Regions from separate parts of the Arthrobacter sp. AK01 genome, predicted to be linked through region 2. Evidence: predicted binding sites of a transcription regulator. Region 2 holds the regulator's gene; the other holds the start of a gene.
The links. Region 2 encodes LexA, which represses DNA repair genes until DNA is damaged. Its sites were predicted from a motif close to TCGAACANNTGTTCGA; they were not measured.

Region 1 (7,770 bases), on a different contig from region 2:
GGCGTGAACGTTGAATTCGGCCTGTCCTGCAAACCGAAGTAGTGGAACGCGTCGGCCATGGCTGGGTAACCGATCCTTTGGGCGGTCTCAGTTGCTTTGTTGCGTTGGCCCGCTTCGTGGTGGGCTTCGTAGTCAAAATCGCCGTCCGCGTCCCAAAAGTCCGTCATGGTGCTGTCTCCTGATTTCCGGGGACCGTCCGCCCTCACCGGGCGAACGGTCCACCCGCTGGTGCTAGTGGAAGGTGGGGCGGTGTTCTGCGGCGAACAGGACGGCTATGGCTTCGTTGTGCCAGTCCAAGGCCGAGTATTGCCGGGCGTTATCCAGCTCGACGGGGTTCACGTGAGCCTCGGCATTGACGGCTTCGGCCATGCCTCGGATGTGTGCGGCGAGTTCTGCGGCTCCATCGGTGCTGTAGGTCACGGGGGACTTCTTCACAATTGCGGCGAGGGTTTCGAGGAACACGACGGCTTGGGCGGGGCTGTTGGCGATGCTGCGGTTTTCGGTCATTGTTTTTGGTCCTTTGTTGGTTTGGGGCCGTTGGGGGGGGGGGGGGGGGGGGGGGGGGGGGGGGCCCCCGGGCAACGGAGTCGAGGGGCTGTTAGGCGGCGGCTGTTTGGAACGTGGGCGGAATCCGGTACCGGCTTGGAAGTTCTGCGGCGGCTTGGGGCAGGTCTGCCGGTCCTTGGGCTTGTCCGTTCTTCCAGTGGTAGAACGCCTGTTCACTGATCGCGGCCCACCACCGGGCCTTGGTCCGGTAGAACGTCGTTTTCACGTCGCCCTCGCAGTAGGTCGCCATGCCGAACAGGTTGCCGATCGCATCAGCGGTGCGGATTCCGGCGACCATGACATAGGGCCATTGGCCAAGGTCCCAGCCGTCGCAGCCCCAGCTGGGGATCACGGCCCAGCCGTGTTCGCTGATGACGTCCATCCAGTCGTATCCGTCGTTCATGTGGTAGTTCACAAGCACGGGCACGTCATGGATGGTTTCTTCTGTATCGACGGTGGTCACGGTCATTTTGATGACTGCGTTCATGGTGTTGCTCCTTCTTTTGCCGAGAAAGGTGGTGGGTGGGGCGGCTTAGGTGACCGGCCAGCTTCCCCTCTCCCCCCGTTGTTTTTTGGCTGCTGGCGAAGCTTGCGGAGCTGTGGCCGACGGAAGCCTGTCTACCCGCAGGGCAAGGGCAGAAAAATCTTGCGGGATCCGAGCTAGCGAGGATCCCTGGCTAAAGAATTTTCGGACCGCCGGCCCCGACTGCTTTTGGAGGGGCTAGACGGGGTGGAGCGGACACGTACAATCCGAAGGACAGCAGCCAAAAAACGTCGTAGACAGAACAGGCACGGGCACGGCGGAGCTCTGCGACGTCGGGACCGGGCCCAACAGCCGGCCACGGAGCGAAGCGGAGTGGACGCCCAAAAGGGGTGCGAGCCCCGCGAGCACGCTGGCCCTAAGAGGCTAGGCTGGCCTCAATCTTTAGGATGGGGTATCTGAATCGTGGAGCTACTCGTTGGAAGCGTTGTTGCGGGTGTGGCCGTAGTCATCGGTGTTCTCGTGATCGTAAAGCGCAAAGCGCTCAGCAAATTGATGGAAAGCTCTCAGCAAGCAAGGTTTGGTAGGACGGGCACCAAGTTGATGGGCCGGCCAGAGCCTGGGTACTTGGTCGTTGTCGGGCTAGGTGCCGCCCTCCTTGGGGTGGCGATAGCGATTGTGTTGGTAACCCGCTGACTTCGTAGGACGGTTCATGCGGAGTCCGAAGGGCAACCCGGCCCGGTAGGGCGGACCGCCGCGTGGCAGGCCCGCCCCGGAATCCGGTCTAGCCCTTGGGGGCTTTTGAGTTGGCGCGGTAGGCCATGATCGCTGCTCCCAGTGCTGTGAGTGAGAGAACGAAGTTCGCGATGTCCAGTGGTTCCATGAGGTTTCCTTATCGGTGAGTAGGACTTAGTCTGAGAAGGAGCCGGTGGCCGCAACCTAAGCGGTCACGACCACCGGGTTTAGTAGCTACACCTACTTCCTTGCTTTACGCTTACGCTTCCGAGTTGCAGCTCGGGAGCGTTTGCTTGTTAAGCGCGCGTTCCGCGTGGAGAGTAGAGCGATGACAGCTGTCATCAGGCTCACGACCGAAGTCGCGAGCTTGATCGCTTCGTCGATGCTCATGTAGCCACCTCCTTCCTGCCCCGCCGTGCGAGGCCCCCACGTCGCAGCCGGTCGAGGGTGGGCCGTCAACCCCGGAGAGCGACCGGGGAATCCCGCGAAATAAGGGAGCGCAGCGACCGCGTGGGATTGCCCGGTTGCGTGGGTTGACGGGTCGGGCCCCCGGACGGCTACGATCAGTGGCCTTGTACGGAGAACAACCCAGCCACATGTAGGGCAAAAAAGAAGCTTTTACAGGCCGAAGCGCAGCGAAGGTCCTTATTCTGTCGGTCCCCTGGCCCATGCTTGGATGAGTAGTGACAACGAGAGGGATGGTTATGATTCCGATGCGAACGAGGATTCACTACCGCCTCGGTGGTCTTTTATGCCGGCTACGAGGTGACCACCGGCTTTCACTCGTTGTGTCTCATACGTTTGTTCCTGGGCAGGGTGAGCGTAGCGAGAGACGCCCCCTTTGCCGTGTGTGCTGGCAGATGCCGGGCGACTAATCCCAAATACTCAAAGGAGCAACACATGCTGGGTTTCAAAGTGAACGTCCAGAACGAGGACAAGAGCGCTGAGTTGGAGATCCAGGGTTTCCTGGATCCGGAGACGGCCGAGGGTTTCGCGAACGCAGTTCAGGAAACCCTGCAGATGTGCGTGGAAGAGTACGACGAGATCACCGGGTTCGAAGTTGGCCGGCCCGGCCCCATGGAACCCCGAGATGATGTCCCCGAAGCGGATATTGAATACTTCATCGATCAGATCACCATGTCTGTCATGAATCCCGAACCGGAGAACCTGGTCAAAGGCGAGTCCCCCGTGCGATTCGCTGTTGAGCACCCCGTGGAGTTGTAACCGGGCGGCACTCCTATGGCCTGGCCGGCCGGAGCGGCACGAACAGAACGGGATCCCATGAGCGAGTCCTTTCCGCGGGCACTGCAACCACCGGTTGCTGTTGCCCTGGCGAAACTCGTCAAGACGTTCCCCGGACCCGCTGCCCTCCCGGGCGGGATCTGGGCCGAACCCAAATGGGACGGCTACCGGGCCATCGTTTTAAACGATTCTGACGGGGTGACTCTGTGGAGCCGGCAGGGCAAAGAACTCTCTCGCATTTTTCCTGAGCTCTGCGCTGCTGTGCGGGCGCAGGTCCCTCCAGGTGTCGTCCTGGATGGAGAGGCGGTCATCTGGAACGGGGACCGGCTGGACTTCGAGGCGCTGCAGCGCCGCATGGTCAGCTCCAGGGCGGCTCTGCCGGCTCTGGTCCACGAGTTGCCCGCCGCGTTCGCGGCCTTTGATGTGCTGGCCGTTGCCGGGCAGGATATCCGGGGTGTTCCGTTCACGGGCCGCCGGCAGCTGCTCGAGGAACTGGCCCGCGACTGGGCCGCTCCTTTGAACCTCTCCCCCACCACCACGGACATGGAACTGGCGAAGAGTTGGTTGAAGGACCTGCCGCCCACGGGGGTGGAGGGTCTGGTGTTCAAGGGAGGGGCGCAGCCATATGATGGCTCGCGCTCCTGGTTGAAGCTGAAGACAAAAAGCACTTTCGATGCGGTTTGCGCGGCCGTCATCGGCCCGATATCGCAACCTCAGTCCATTATCGCCGGTTTGCCGGTCGATGGGCAGCTGCGGATCGTCGGCCGGTCCACGGTCCTCTCCACCCGGGTAGGGCGTGAGCTGGGCCGCCAGCTCCGCCCCGCGCAGCCCGGGCATCCCTGGCCGGAAGAGATCAGCGAAACTTCGTTGAACAGATTTAGCAAAGACAAGGGCCCGGTTCAGCTGACACTGGTGGAACCGATCGTGGTCGAGGTATCGGCCGACGTCGCATGGTCCGGTAAATCCTTCAGACACCCGCTTTCCCTGCTTCGGTCCAGACCGGAGCTTGACCCTGCCGACGTCGAACTTCCCCCGCACCTGGAGAAGTAGCTCGTACCAGTCGCGGTGGACGGGTTGTGCCCACTGGGGTCAGGTGGAGCCCTCCGCACAGCTCAAAGCTGTCCCCTATTGGCGTGCAAGCCGTCCACACCGCCCCTAAGGCGGCTATCTTGTCGGTCCCCTTGGAGTACAGTTAATCCGAACATATATTCGAATAAAGGGCGTGTTGTGGGCGTGATAGTTGGCCCCCGTGTGATAGATGCGGGACTCTCTCTGGTGAGGGCGTTGCTGGCACCGGTAGCGGTGGCTGCCGGCTATCCCTCCCCCGCCCAGGATTACTTTGACGGCCGGATCGACCTCAACGAACACTTGGTCAAGGACGTGACCAGCACCTTCATCGTCCGGGTCAGCGGACAGTCCATGGAACAGGCCGGGATCAGTGACGGTGACGAACTGGTCGTGAACCGGGCACTGGAACCGAAGGACGGTTCCGTGGTCGTCGCGGTCCTGGATGGGGAGCTGACGATCAAGCGGCTGCGGATCACACCCACGGGCGTGATCCTGCAGGCGGACAATCCATGCTTCCCCGATATCGAGGTTCCGGCCTTGTCGGAACTGACAATCTGGGGCGTGGCCACGAGGTGCCTGCACCATGTGTAATGCGCGCTTTTCCGTTAAACGGGCGATCGGCGGCCGCGATGTCTAAGCCCGCGGTGATGCGCCGGATGCAGGAGATCGCGCATGTAGACGTGAACTGCTTTTACGCCTCCGCCGAGCGCGCCTTCAATCCTTCCCTGGAAGGCAAGCCGGTCATCGTGCTCTCCAACAATGACGGCTGCGCGGTGACCCGCTCCCCCGAAGCGAAGCGCCTGGGTATTGCCATGGGTGATCCGTGGTTCAAGCTCCGGCCCCGGGCCAAGGAATGGGGTCTGGTGGCCCTGTCAAGCAACTACGAGCTGTACGGGGACATCTCCGCCCGGGTGATGGAGCTGCTGGGCCGCTACTCCGCTTGGGTTGAGGTGTACTCCATCGATGAGGCGTTCCTGGGCGTCAAGGGCGAACCCGATCAGCTGCTGGAACTCGGGAGGGAGATGAAGGCCGCGTGCCGGCGGAACGTCGGCGTGCCGGTCTGCGTCGGGATCGCACCAACGAAGACCTTGGCGAAGCTTTGCAACAAGTGGGCGAAGAACAACCCAGCTTTTGGGGGTGTGTGTCGGTGGGAGTCCGTACCGGTCGAGCAGCGCGAAGCGCTGATGGCCAAGCTGTCCGTGATCGAAATCTGGGGCGTAGCCACACGTCTCACCAAGCGTCTGAACGCGATGGGGATCTTCTCGATCCTGGACCTGACCCGGGCGAACCCGGTGGCAATCAGGGACAAGTTCTCCATCGTCATGATGCGAACCGTCCTGGAACTGCAGGGCACACCGTGTATCCCGATGGAAGAGGAACGGATCGGCCGGGACCAGCTGATCTTCTCCCGGTCCTTCTCCACACCGATCACCACAACGGCAGGGTTGCGGCAGGTCATGAGCGTGTACGCGCAAATGGCCTCTGCCCGGCTGGCCAAACACGACCTGCAAGCCAAGGTGCTGACGGCGTTCGCGGCGACGTCGCACTTCAACCCGAACGAAAAATCCTTCCCCTCTGTCTGTCTGGCGTTGCCCATGCCGACCGCGGACCCGGTTCTGCTCACCCGGGCAGCCCACGCGCTGCTTCCCCAGATCCATGAGGGCGTGAAGTACGTCCGGGCCGGGATCATGGTCACCGACCTGCGCCCGTCCGGAAACCAGAAGCCCTTGGAGTTGTTCGAGAACCCGCACGAAGAACGCGGCATCGGGATCCTGCTCGAAGACGTGGCCAAACGATACGGCCGCGGCTCCATCGGCCTGGGCCATGCCGGGATCAAGGGCGGGCCCGACTGGTCCATGAAACGCGACATGCTCTCCCCCAGGTACACCACCCACTGGGACGAACTCCCCCTCGTCAAGGCCGCCTGACCGGCGCCCAGCAAGAAAGGAAACGCAATGACCCTTGCACCCGAACACCCCACAACCGGCCATGAGGTCGATGTCCGTTTCAGCCCCGACGGCGCCCCGTTGGCGATCCGTTACGACGGCCGGATCTGGATGGTCGATCCCGACGTCCACACCGCGCACTGGTTCACCAGGGACTCGTGGTGGGAAACCCAGACCAGGGCAGCGGTAGGGACCGGCGACCTGGTCAGCGTCGAGCATTGGCAGGTCCAAGCCACACTTCCCTCCGCCAACGCGGAGCTGCGCACCTTCACGCTGCGGCGGGAGCCCTTGGCTACCGCTTGGCAGCTGGAGTCCATCAGCTAGTGCCCGCTGATTTGTACCGCTCCCCCGTTCCGGAGCAACTGTGGGAGCGGATCCGCAACGAGTTTCATCTACCCAGCCTGGAACAGGTCCACGAACGGCTCTCCGCCATTCACGAGGATCCCGAACCAGCCATGCGACAACTCGCACGGGTCTTTATGGATGGAGGAACGTATTGCCCTGGTTACCAGTTCCGATCCGACCTGACCCTGAACCCCGTGGTCGTGGCACTCTTCGAACGGGCCATGGAGCTACGGATCCCACACAACTATTTCGCGTTGTGGATGATGGTCCCTTCCCCTGCCCTGCAGGGGACCCGGCCCGTGGATCTCCGACGCAGCGGCAAGGCCTCCGTGCTGCAAGCGACCCTGGAACAGACCTTCCTGGAGAGTGCGGCCTAGGATATGGGGGTGAAAGTGATCCTGACCGTAGTGGCCGGCAACGGCGAACTCAGCCACGTGGACGCCGAGGCCGATACGTACGATGCCGCCAAAGCGGCCGCTGAAGCACTGATACCGGAAGGCTCTAAAGCCATTGCCATCCGCACGGACTAGCAAGCGCCCCAAGAGCCGGGACAAACGAAGCGCAGAAGAGACAGCCCAGCTGATATCCGGGTTTTACAAGGAGAACGGGTACCTTCCGACTCAGCACACGCCACCATCCGGCGAACATAAACGCCTGGCACTCGCTCTCCAAAGATTTCGTAGGCTCCACGCGGCGGGGAACCTGCCCGACGACGCTGCCCGCATCCTGGATCAGGCGCACCCGGACTGGACTGCCCGGGCCGATCACGCCACCGAGCTCTGGCACAGCAGAGCGGACGAGTTCATTGCCTGGGTCCGGCAGCATGGCCGATTCCCGCAACCCTCCGCTGATGACCCTGCAGAACGCTTCCTCAGCAAGTGGCTGAACCGGCAACGACACGATGCCCGTCGGGAACGGTTTCCCGCCCGCGTCAAGGAACTGGATTCGCGCCTGCCCGAATGGCGGGAGACGTTTTCGGACCAGGACAGACAGTCATACGTCGAATCGGCCCAGCAGATAGCCGCCTATGTACAGCAGACCGGGAGTCTGCCTGCCCCTGACGGTCAGAGCGGGAGCGAGACAGAGCGGCTTGCAGGGGTTCTCATTGTTTTGCGAAACCAGAAACGGCGAGGTCTGCTGGCCAAGGAAGCCACCCAGGCGCTCGATGCTGCGTTCCCTGGCTGGCTGGACGGGGTCGCGCTCAACGTCGAACGTCACTGGCAAAGCAGGGCCACCGAATTCATCGAATGGGTCAAGGAGAACGGCAGGCACCCGCACCGCAGCGCCTGGGACCCCAAAGAACGGGCACTGGCCTGTTGGGTCGCCAGGCAACGGGTCCATGCAAAGAAGCGCCAGTACCCTCACCGCATCAGGGAACTCAACGCACGCCTGCCCGAGTGGAACTGC
Region 2 (7,770 bases):
CATGAGGAAGACGGCACCCGCGTGGTGGTCATGGTCCGCGAGGGCCTGGCAGCCGAACTGGAGTCTTTCGTCAGCAATGGTTGAGAAGGTGGCGGCGGACGCCGTCGAATCGGTGGGAGAGAAAGCCACCCTCGAGCTGTTGGATCGTGCTGTCGCCGGCATGGGCGGTCAAAGCCGTGCCGGCCAGCACGAAATGGCCAAACATGTCACCCGGGCGATTGAAACCGGGGAGCACCTGCTGGTCCAGGCAGGAACGGGAACAGGTAAGTCTTTGGCGTACCTGATTCCGTTGATCGCGCATTCCATGGACAGCAACAAACCGACGCTCGTGTCCACCGCCACCTTGGCACTGCAAACCCAGATTGTTGGCCGGGACCTTCCCCGGCTGTTGGAGACCATCAGCCCTGCCCTTGAACGACCCGTCAACGTGGCGCTCGTGAAGGGCAGGGCCAACTACGTCTGCCGCCAGAAGCTGGAAGGTGGGTTCCCCAGCGAAGAGCCGTCCGAGGGGCAGCTGTTTTCCTTAGGCGAGGACACCAGCGTGCCGCACTTCGCGGCATCCATGGGCGGACCGCAGTCACAGCTCGGCAAGGAAGTGGTCCGCCTTCGCGAGTGGGCCGAAAAGACGACCACCGGCGACCGTGACGAACTGATGCCCGGCGTCACGGACCGTGCCTGGCGGCAAGTCTCTGTGACCTCCATGGAGTGCCTCGGCGCGCAGAAGTGTCCGGTGGCTGAAGAGTGCTTCAGTGAGTTGGCGCGGTCCCGCGCGGGTGAGGCCGACGTCGTCGTCACCAACCACGCCATGCTTGCCGTCAGCGCCTTTGAAGGGCTGGCTGTGTTGCCTGAGTATGACGTCGTGGTGGTGGACGAAGCACACGAGCTGCAGGATCGCGTGACCGGCGCGGTCTCGGGCCAGTTGTCTGTGGCCATGGTTCATGCCGCGGCCTCAAGCGCACGCAAGCACACCGCCATCACGGTGGATGCCGTCAACGCTGCGGCGGAGCGCCTGGACATGGCCATCGCAGGGGTGCCCAACGGGTTGCTGGCCAGTGGGCTCAACGACGAACAGCTTGACTGCCTTGACCAGTTACGCGATGCGACCCGCGCGGCGCTCTCAGATTCCAAGACCGACTCTTCCAACGCGGTCGACGGCGGCAGGCAGCTCGCTCGCTCACGGCTCATGCTCATTCTTGAATTGTGCGAGCGGATGCTGGCCGCCAAGGAGAACCGGGAAGTGGTCTGGTTTTCCCGCAACAGCACCTTCGACCCCCAACAGGGTTACTCGCAGCCTGACGAAACGGCACCGGCACTGATCAACATCGCGCCACTCAGCGTCGCGGGACGGCTGCGCGAAGGCCTCTTCGCGGGCCACACCGTGGTGCTCACCTCCGCCACGCTGGCGATTGGCTCTGCCTTCGAACCGGCGGCTGGAGGTCTGGGCCTCATCGGCGACGGCGCCCCGAGCTGGACCGGGATTGATGTTGGATCGCCCTTTGATTACCCCAAACAGGGGGTGCTGTATGTTGCGAAGCACTTGCCCAAGCCGGGGCGTGGGACCTCGCCCGAGGCTCTCGATGAGCTCGAAGACCTCATCCGGGCATCCGGCGGGGGAGCGCTTTGTCTCTTCTCTTCGCGGCGAGCTGCCGAAGAAGCCGCCGACGCCATGCGGCTGCGCCTTGACATGGACATTCTCTGCCAGGGCGAATCCACCATGGCTGCCCTTGTGAAGCAATTCGCAGATGAGCCGGACACTTGCCTGTTTGGCACCATGTCACTCTGGCAGGGCGTCGACGTGCCGGGTGGTTCGTGCCGCCTGGTGGTGATTGACCGCATTCCCTTCCCGCGCCCCGACGATCCCCTGATGACTGCCCGCTCCCGGGCAGTCGCCCAGTCGGGCGGGAATGGCTTCATGGCCGTGTCAGCAACGCATGCCGCCATCCGCTTGGCACAAGGCGCTGGGCGCCTTATCCGTTCAACGGGAGACAAGGGAGTCGTGGCCGTGCTTGACTCACGGCTGTCGACGGAACGCTACGGCGGTTTTCTGAGGGCTGCGCTTCCGCCGTTCTGGGCGACGACGGACAGGGCGGTTGTGCGCGGCGTGCTGGAACGCCTGGGCTCCGCCAAGGCCTCCTAGGTCCAACAATGCCTCGTGGGGCCAACAAAGCCTCCTGGGTGCGGCAAAAGCCGCCCAGGAGGCTTGGGGTACCTACCTAGTGGGCACCTACAGGGAACGCAGAACAGAGACAACCTTGCCCATGATGGTGGCTTGGTCGCCAAGGATTGGCTCGTATTGGGTGTTCTGGGGCAGCAACCACGTGTGGCCATCGCGCTGACGGAACGTCTTGACGGTAGCCTCGTCATCCAGCAGTGCGGCCACGATGTCGCCGTTGATGGCGTCGTTCTGGCGGCGCACAACAACCCAGTCACCGTCGCAGATGGCGGCATCAATCATTGAGTCGCCTGCCACCTTCAGCATGAACAGTTCGCCGTGGCCCACAAGTTGCCTGGGAAGGGGCAAGACGTCTTCCACTGCCTGGTCAGCCAGGATGGGGCCGCCTGCAGCGATCCGGCCCACCAGGGGAACCATGGCAGTATCGCTGGCGCTGGCCAGCTCCGTGACGGCAAGGCCACCCGCGCTGCGCAGCGTCGCAGGGGCTTCGACGCCGGGAATTGGTCCGCCATCCAACGTCAACGGCATCAGGACTTCCATGGCACGGGGACGCTTGGGGTCCCTGCGCAGATAGCCGAGCTTCTCGAGCTGGGAAAGCTGATGCGTGACACTCGACAAACTTGCCAGGCCGACGGTGTCACCGATCTCACGCATGCTTGGCGGATACCCATTGTCATTCACCGAGCGTTGGATGGTCTCCAGAATTTTTTTCTGCCGGACAGTCAGGCTCTTGGGACTCTTTTGAGGCTGTTGGCTCCGCAGGGGTGCCCCGCCGCCTGTGGCTTTCGCTGCCATGTTCGCCAGTGCCTTTCCATTCGCCCCGGAACGATCCAGGGGTGTCGGGTCTGCAAAAAATGTCAGACCCTCCTGTTCCACTGAAACAGTGCTGTTTCTTCACTCAAACGTAGGGCAGGCACAGGCGTTTATCAAACATTTGTTCTAGCGAGTCTCGACACCGTTCGTTGATAAGTGCTAAAAATGTCATAGCAAGGTTCGAATATGTGTTCTATAAACCCGAACCGGATGACGGATGTTCGAACAGAGTGTTCGAACATCCGGGATCGGGGGAGGGGAACACAAAGAATTGGCAGCCATGTACCGGAATCCGGCGCAAGGCAATAGCTCAGAAGGGCTCAGCTCATGTCCGCAATCACTACGTTCGCTGATTTCCGCACTACCCAGGCGCCGACGCGCCTGCGTCTTACCCGCCGGGGTCGGATGGTCTTCTTTGGCATCCCCGCAATGCTGCTGGTGGCTGCGCTGCTGAGCCTGGCCGGTTTCATTACGTCCCCTGCCAAGGCCTCGGACTCGCAGGCGCAGCTCCAGCCGCCGGTCGCGGTGACCGTGACGGTCCAGCCCGGGCAGTCGCTGTGGGGTATCGCCGGCGCAGCTGCTCCGGAGCGCGATCCCAGGGATGTCATCTCCGAGATCATTCAGCTCAACGACCTCCATGGTGGCCGGATCCAGCCCGGGCAGCGTTTGTTCGTCCCGGCAAGCTAGCGCGTTCCACCGTGGCTGGATCCGGTGGCGCGGCGTCACAGTTACTCGGCAGTCCCGGTAGCCCCTTAAACTGTCTTGGTGAGTGACCAGCTTGAGCGACTAGACCGACTACCCCTCCGGACCAACCTGCGTGGACTGAGCCCCTATGGCGCACCGCAGCTTGACGTTCCTATCCTGCTCAATGTCAACGAGAACACTCATGGCGTTCCCGCGGACGTCCAGGCGGCCATCACGGAAGCCGTTGCCGCCGCGGCCACGGGGCTGAACCGCTACCCGGACCGGGAGTTCACTGAACTGCGCGAGTCCTTGGCCGAATACCTTGGCCACGATCTCACCCCGGACAACATTTGGGCCGCCAATGGTTCAAATGAGGTCCTGCAGCAGATCCTCCAAGCATTCGGCGGACCCGGTCGGAAGGCACTCGGATTCCCGCCCACGTATTCGATGTACCCCCTGCTGGCCAGTGGCACGGATACCGAATACGTACGCGGAGTCCGGGCAGAGGATTACGGCTTGGATGCGGCGTCGGCGGCAGCGCAGGTTCGTGAAACAGGAGCCAACATTGTGTTCCTGTGCTCGCCCAACAACCCCACCGGAACAGGCCTGGGCCTGGAAGTTGTTGAGGCCGTTTACGAGGCCGGGGAAGCCAGCCAGGCCATCGTGATCGTCGACGAGGCCTATCACGAGTTCGCCCACGACAACACGCCAAGTGCCCTGACCTTGCTGCCCGGGCGCGAGCGCCTGATCGTTTCCCGCACCATGAGCAAGGCCTTCGCCCTCGCGGGCGCCCGGCTGGGCTATATGGCCGCAGCACCCGAGGTTACAGACGCCATCAGGTTGGTCCGCCTCCCGTATCACCTGTCGGCTGTTACTCAGGCAACTGCCCTGGCGGCCCTCAACCACCGCGAGGCCCTCATGGCCGACGTCGAGGACATCAAGGTCCAACGCGACCGCATCGTGACCGAACTCCTGCGCATGGGTCTCAAGCCTTCAGCCTCAGACTCCAACTATGTGTTCTTCGGCGGGCTCGAGAACCCGCACGCCATCTGGCAAGGCCTGCTTGACGCGGGTGTGCTGGTTCGCGACGTCGGCATTCCCGGACACTTGCGGGTCACCGCAGGGACCGAGCCGGAAACCACGGCCTTCCTTGAGGCGCTGGAAGCGCTGCTGGACGGCCAGCCGCCACAGCGCGCCTAAACTTGTCCATAGACCCAACCCACTCTTCGTGTATAAGGACGTCCCAATGAGCGAAACCGGCGCCACGCCGTCCGCTGCCCGCACCGCGCGCATGGAGCGCACCACCAGTGAATCCTCCGTCCTGGTGGAGATCAACCTGGACGGGTCCGGTGTCTCGGACATCAGCACCTCTGTGCCTTTCTATGACCACATGTTGACCGCGCTGTGCAAGCACTCGTTGATTGACATGACCGTCAAGGCCACTGGCGATACCCACATCGATGCCCACCACACGGTGGAAGACGTGGCCATTACGTTCGGCGAAGTCCTGCGCACTGCTTTGGGCAACAAGGCCGGCATTCGCCGCTTTGGCGAAGCTACGGTTCCCTTGGATGAGGCCCTGGCCCACGCCGTCGTGGATGTTTCCGGTCGGCCCTACCTGGTGCACGGCGGCGAGCCCGCGGGCCAGGAATACCACCTCATTGGTGGCCACTTCACTGGGTCTTTGACGCGCCACGTTTTTGAAGCCATCACCTTGCACGCCGGAATCTGCCTGCACATGAACGTGCTGGCGGGCCGCGATCCGCACCACATTGTGGAAGCACAGTTCAAGGCTTTTGCGCGGGCACTCCGTGCAGCGGTGGAATCCGACCCCCGGGTCGAGGGCATCCCCTCCACAAAGGGGGCACTGTGAGCGGCCAGGTCCTCAAGGACGGCGCGGTGGCCGACACCATCGCTTCGGTGAGGCCCGAGTCGCCGGAAGGCAAGCCAACTGTCACCGTGCTCGATTACGGTTCGGGCAATGTTCGGTCCGCTGTCCGGGCACTTGAGCGTGCCGGTGCCCACGTAGTGCTGAGTTCCAAGCCGGAAGACGTCCTCAACGCCGACGGACTCGTCGTTCCCGGGGTGGGCGCGTTCGAGACCGTCATGAAGGAACTTAAGGCCGTGGATGCGATCCGCATGATCGGTCGCCGGGTGGCCGGCGGGCGCCCTGTGCTGGCCATCTGTGTCGGCTTGCAGGTCCTTTTCGAGGCCGGGGTTGAGCACGGCACTGAATCTGAAGGCATGGCAGAGTGGCCAGGCAAAGTGGAGTTGCTGCCTGCTCCGGTTGTCCCGCACATGGGTTGGAACACCGTGGACGTTCCCGAAGGTTCCAAGCTTTTCGCCGGGGTGGAGCAGGAGCGCTTCTATTTTGTGCACTCCTACGGTGTCCAGGAATGGAACTTCGATGTTGTGCAGCCCCGCATGGCCCCGCCCCAGGTGACGTGGTCCGAGCACGGTGCACGCTTCATTGCTGCAGTCGAAAACGGCCCGCTGTGCGCAACGCAGTTCCACCCCGAGAAATCAGGGGACGCCGGGGCGCGGCTGCTGCGGAACTGGGTGGACGGGCTGAAAAAGTCCGGCACGCCAGGTGTGGCAGCATCCGGAAGCGGTGCCGCCTAGATGTGGTCTGTTGTCCTCATGGGCCTCGCCGGTGTGCTGGTGGGTGGCGGCATTTCCTTCCATCAGCAGAAGAAGCCCCGCTGGGTTTCCATCTCCTTCTACGTGCTGGCGGGCATGTCCCTGCTGGCCGCCTATCTCTTGACGCTGCCCGGTACCTGAACCGGTCACTCGAATAACCGCGCCACCCTCGAACTCCAAGGACCCACATGACCACCTCCTCCCAGTCCGTTCTGGAACTCCTGCCCGCCGTCGATATTGTTGATGGCCAGGCAGTCCGCCTCCTGCAAGGAGAAGCCGGCTCGGAAACCAGCTATGGAACACCGCTGGAAGCAGCGCTGAACTGGCAGAACGCAGGCGCCGAATGGGTTCATATGGTGGACCTTGACGCCGCTTTCGGTCGTGGCAACAATGCCGACCTCATCAGTGAGGTTGTCTCACAGTTGAACGTGAAGGTGGAACTGTCCGGCGGTTTGCGCGATGACGAATCACTGGAGCGTGCCCTGGACCTTGGCGTTGCACGCGTGAATCTCGGCACGGCAGCGTTGGAGAACCCCGAATGGACCCGCAGGGCCATCGACCGCTTCGGTGACAAGATCGCCGTTGGTCTTGATGTCCGCGGTACTACGCTCGCCGGTCGTGGCTGGACGAAGGAAGGCGGGGACCTCTGGGAGGTCCTGGCCCGCCTTGAGGATGCCGGCTGCGCCCGCTACGTCGTCACTGACGTCACTAAGGACGGCACCTTGCAGGGACCGAACGTGGAACTGCTGCGCCAGATGGTGGAGAAGACCGGAAAGCCTGTTGTGGCCTCGGGGGGAATTTCAAGCCTTGAGGATCTCCGGGTCCTGCGTGAACTTGTCCCAATGGGCGTGGAGGGCGCGATCGTGGGCAAGGCTCTTTATGCCGGTGCCTTCACCCTGCCCGAAGCCCTGGACGTTGCCGGTCGCCGCTGATGTCCCACGACGCCGGACACCCGCACGGAAGCCACGGCCACTATGGCGCCGGCAGCCGGAACCTGCCGGGCCACATCGCCGCAGCGTTGGCCGGTGCCGGGGGAGCGACTGACTCTGCCGGGCAACCGTGGGCAGGCCGGAGCCTGACGGGAGACGACGCAAAGATCCATAACTTCGAGGACGACGACGGGACGGCGGACGCCGGTTACCTCGCCGCCATTGCCGGGCTGGTCAACGGGACCGGAGGCGAGGCCGAAGTAGTAGCCTCACTCGCCACGGCGCGGGTTTTTGTTCCGGTTGTCGCCCAGCTCGCCGAGGAAGCCGACGGCGTTGACGGACTGCATGCTGACAAGCAGGCCGATATGGCTTTGGTCACACTCACGGCGCCCGACGGCCGTAAGGCCATGCCTGTCTTCACCTCGGCCGCAGCCCTCGAAGCGTGGCACAGCGATGCCCGTCCCGTGGCCGTTTACGCGGCCCGTGCGGCCCTTTCAGCTGTCTCCGAAGGCGCGCAGTTGTTGGTTCTGG

Region 1: a site for LexA is predicted at 4,202-4,217, ahead of LN996_RS07100 (LexA family transcriptional regulator). Genes of this name have one in related genera too.

The regions. Positions count from the first base shown of each region.
Region 1 is NZ_JAJOHP010000015.1:1,356-9,125, forward strand. Features, by position in the region: gene LN996_RS07075 (hypothetical protein) at 1-167, opposite strand, end outside; gene LN996_RS07080 (hypothetical protein) at 232-507, opposite strand; gene LN996_RS07085 (hypothetical protein) at 599-1,033, opposite strand; gene LN996_RS07090 (hypothetical protein) at 2,663-2,986, shown strand; gene LN996_RS07095 (ATP-dependent DNA ligase) at 3,044-4,054, shown strand; gene LN996_RS07100 (LexA family transcriptional regulator) at 4,232-4,663, shown strand; gene LN996_RS07105 (Y-family DNA polymerase) at 4,702-6,000, shown strand; gene LN996_RS07110 (hypothetical protein) at 6,028-6,342, shown strand; gene LN996_RS07115 (hypothetical protein) at 6,342-6,740, shown strand; gene LN996_RS07120 (hypothetical protein) at 6,750-6,893, shown strand; gene LN996_RS07125 (helicase associated domain-containing protein) at 6,874-7,770, shown strand, end outside.
Region 2 is NZ_JAJOHP010000010.1:42,785-50,554, forward strand. Features, by position in the region: gene hflX (GTPase HflX) at 1-84, shown strand, start outside; gene LN996_RS05295 (ATP-dependent DNA helicase) at 77-2,137, shown strand; gene lexA (transcriptional repressor LexA) at 2,225-2,968, opposite strand; gene LN996_RS05305 (LysM peptidoglycan-binding domain-containing protein) at 3,314-3,673, shown strand; gene LN996_RS05310 (histidinol-phosphate transaminase) at 3,752-4,870, shown strand; gene hisB (imidazoleglycerol-phosphate dehydratase HisB) at 4,917-5,543, shown strand; gene hisH (imidazole glycerol phosphate synthase subunit HisH) at 5,540-6,292, shown strand; gene LN996_RS05325 (hypothetical protein) at 6,293-6,451, shown strand; gene priA (bifunctional 1-(5-phosphoribosyl)-5-((5-phosphoribosylamino)methylideneamino)imidazole-4-carboxamide isomerase/phosphoribosylanthranilate isomerase PriA) at 6,499-7,242, shown strand; gene LN996_RS05335 (SseB family protein) at 7,242-7,770, shown strand, end outside.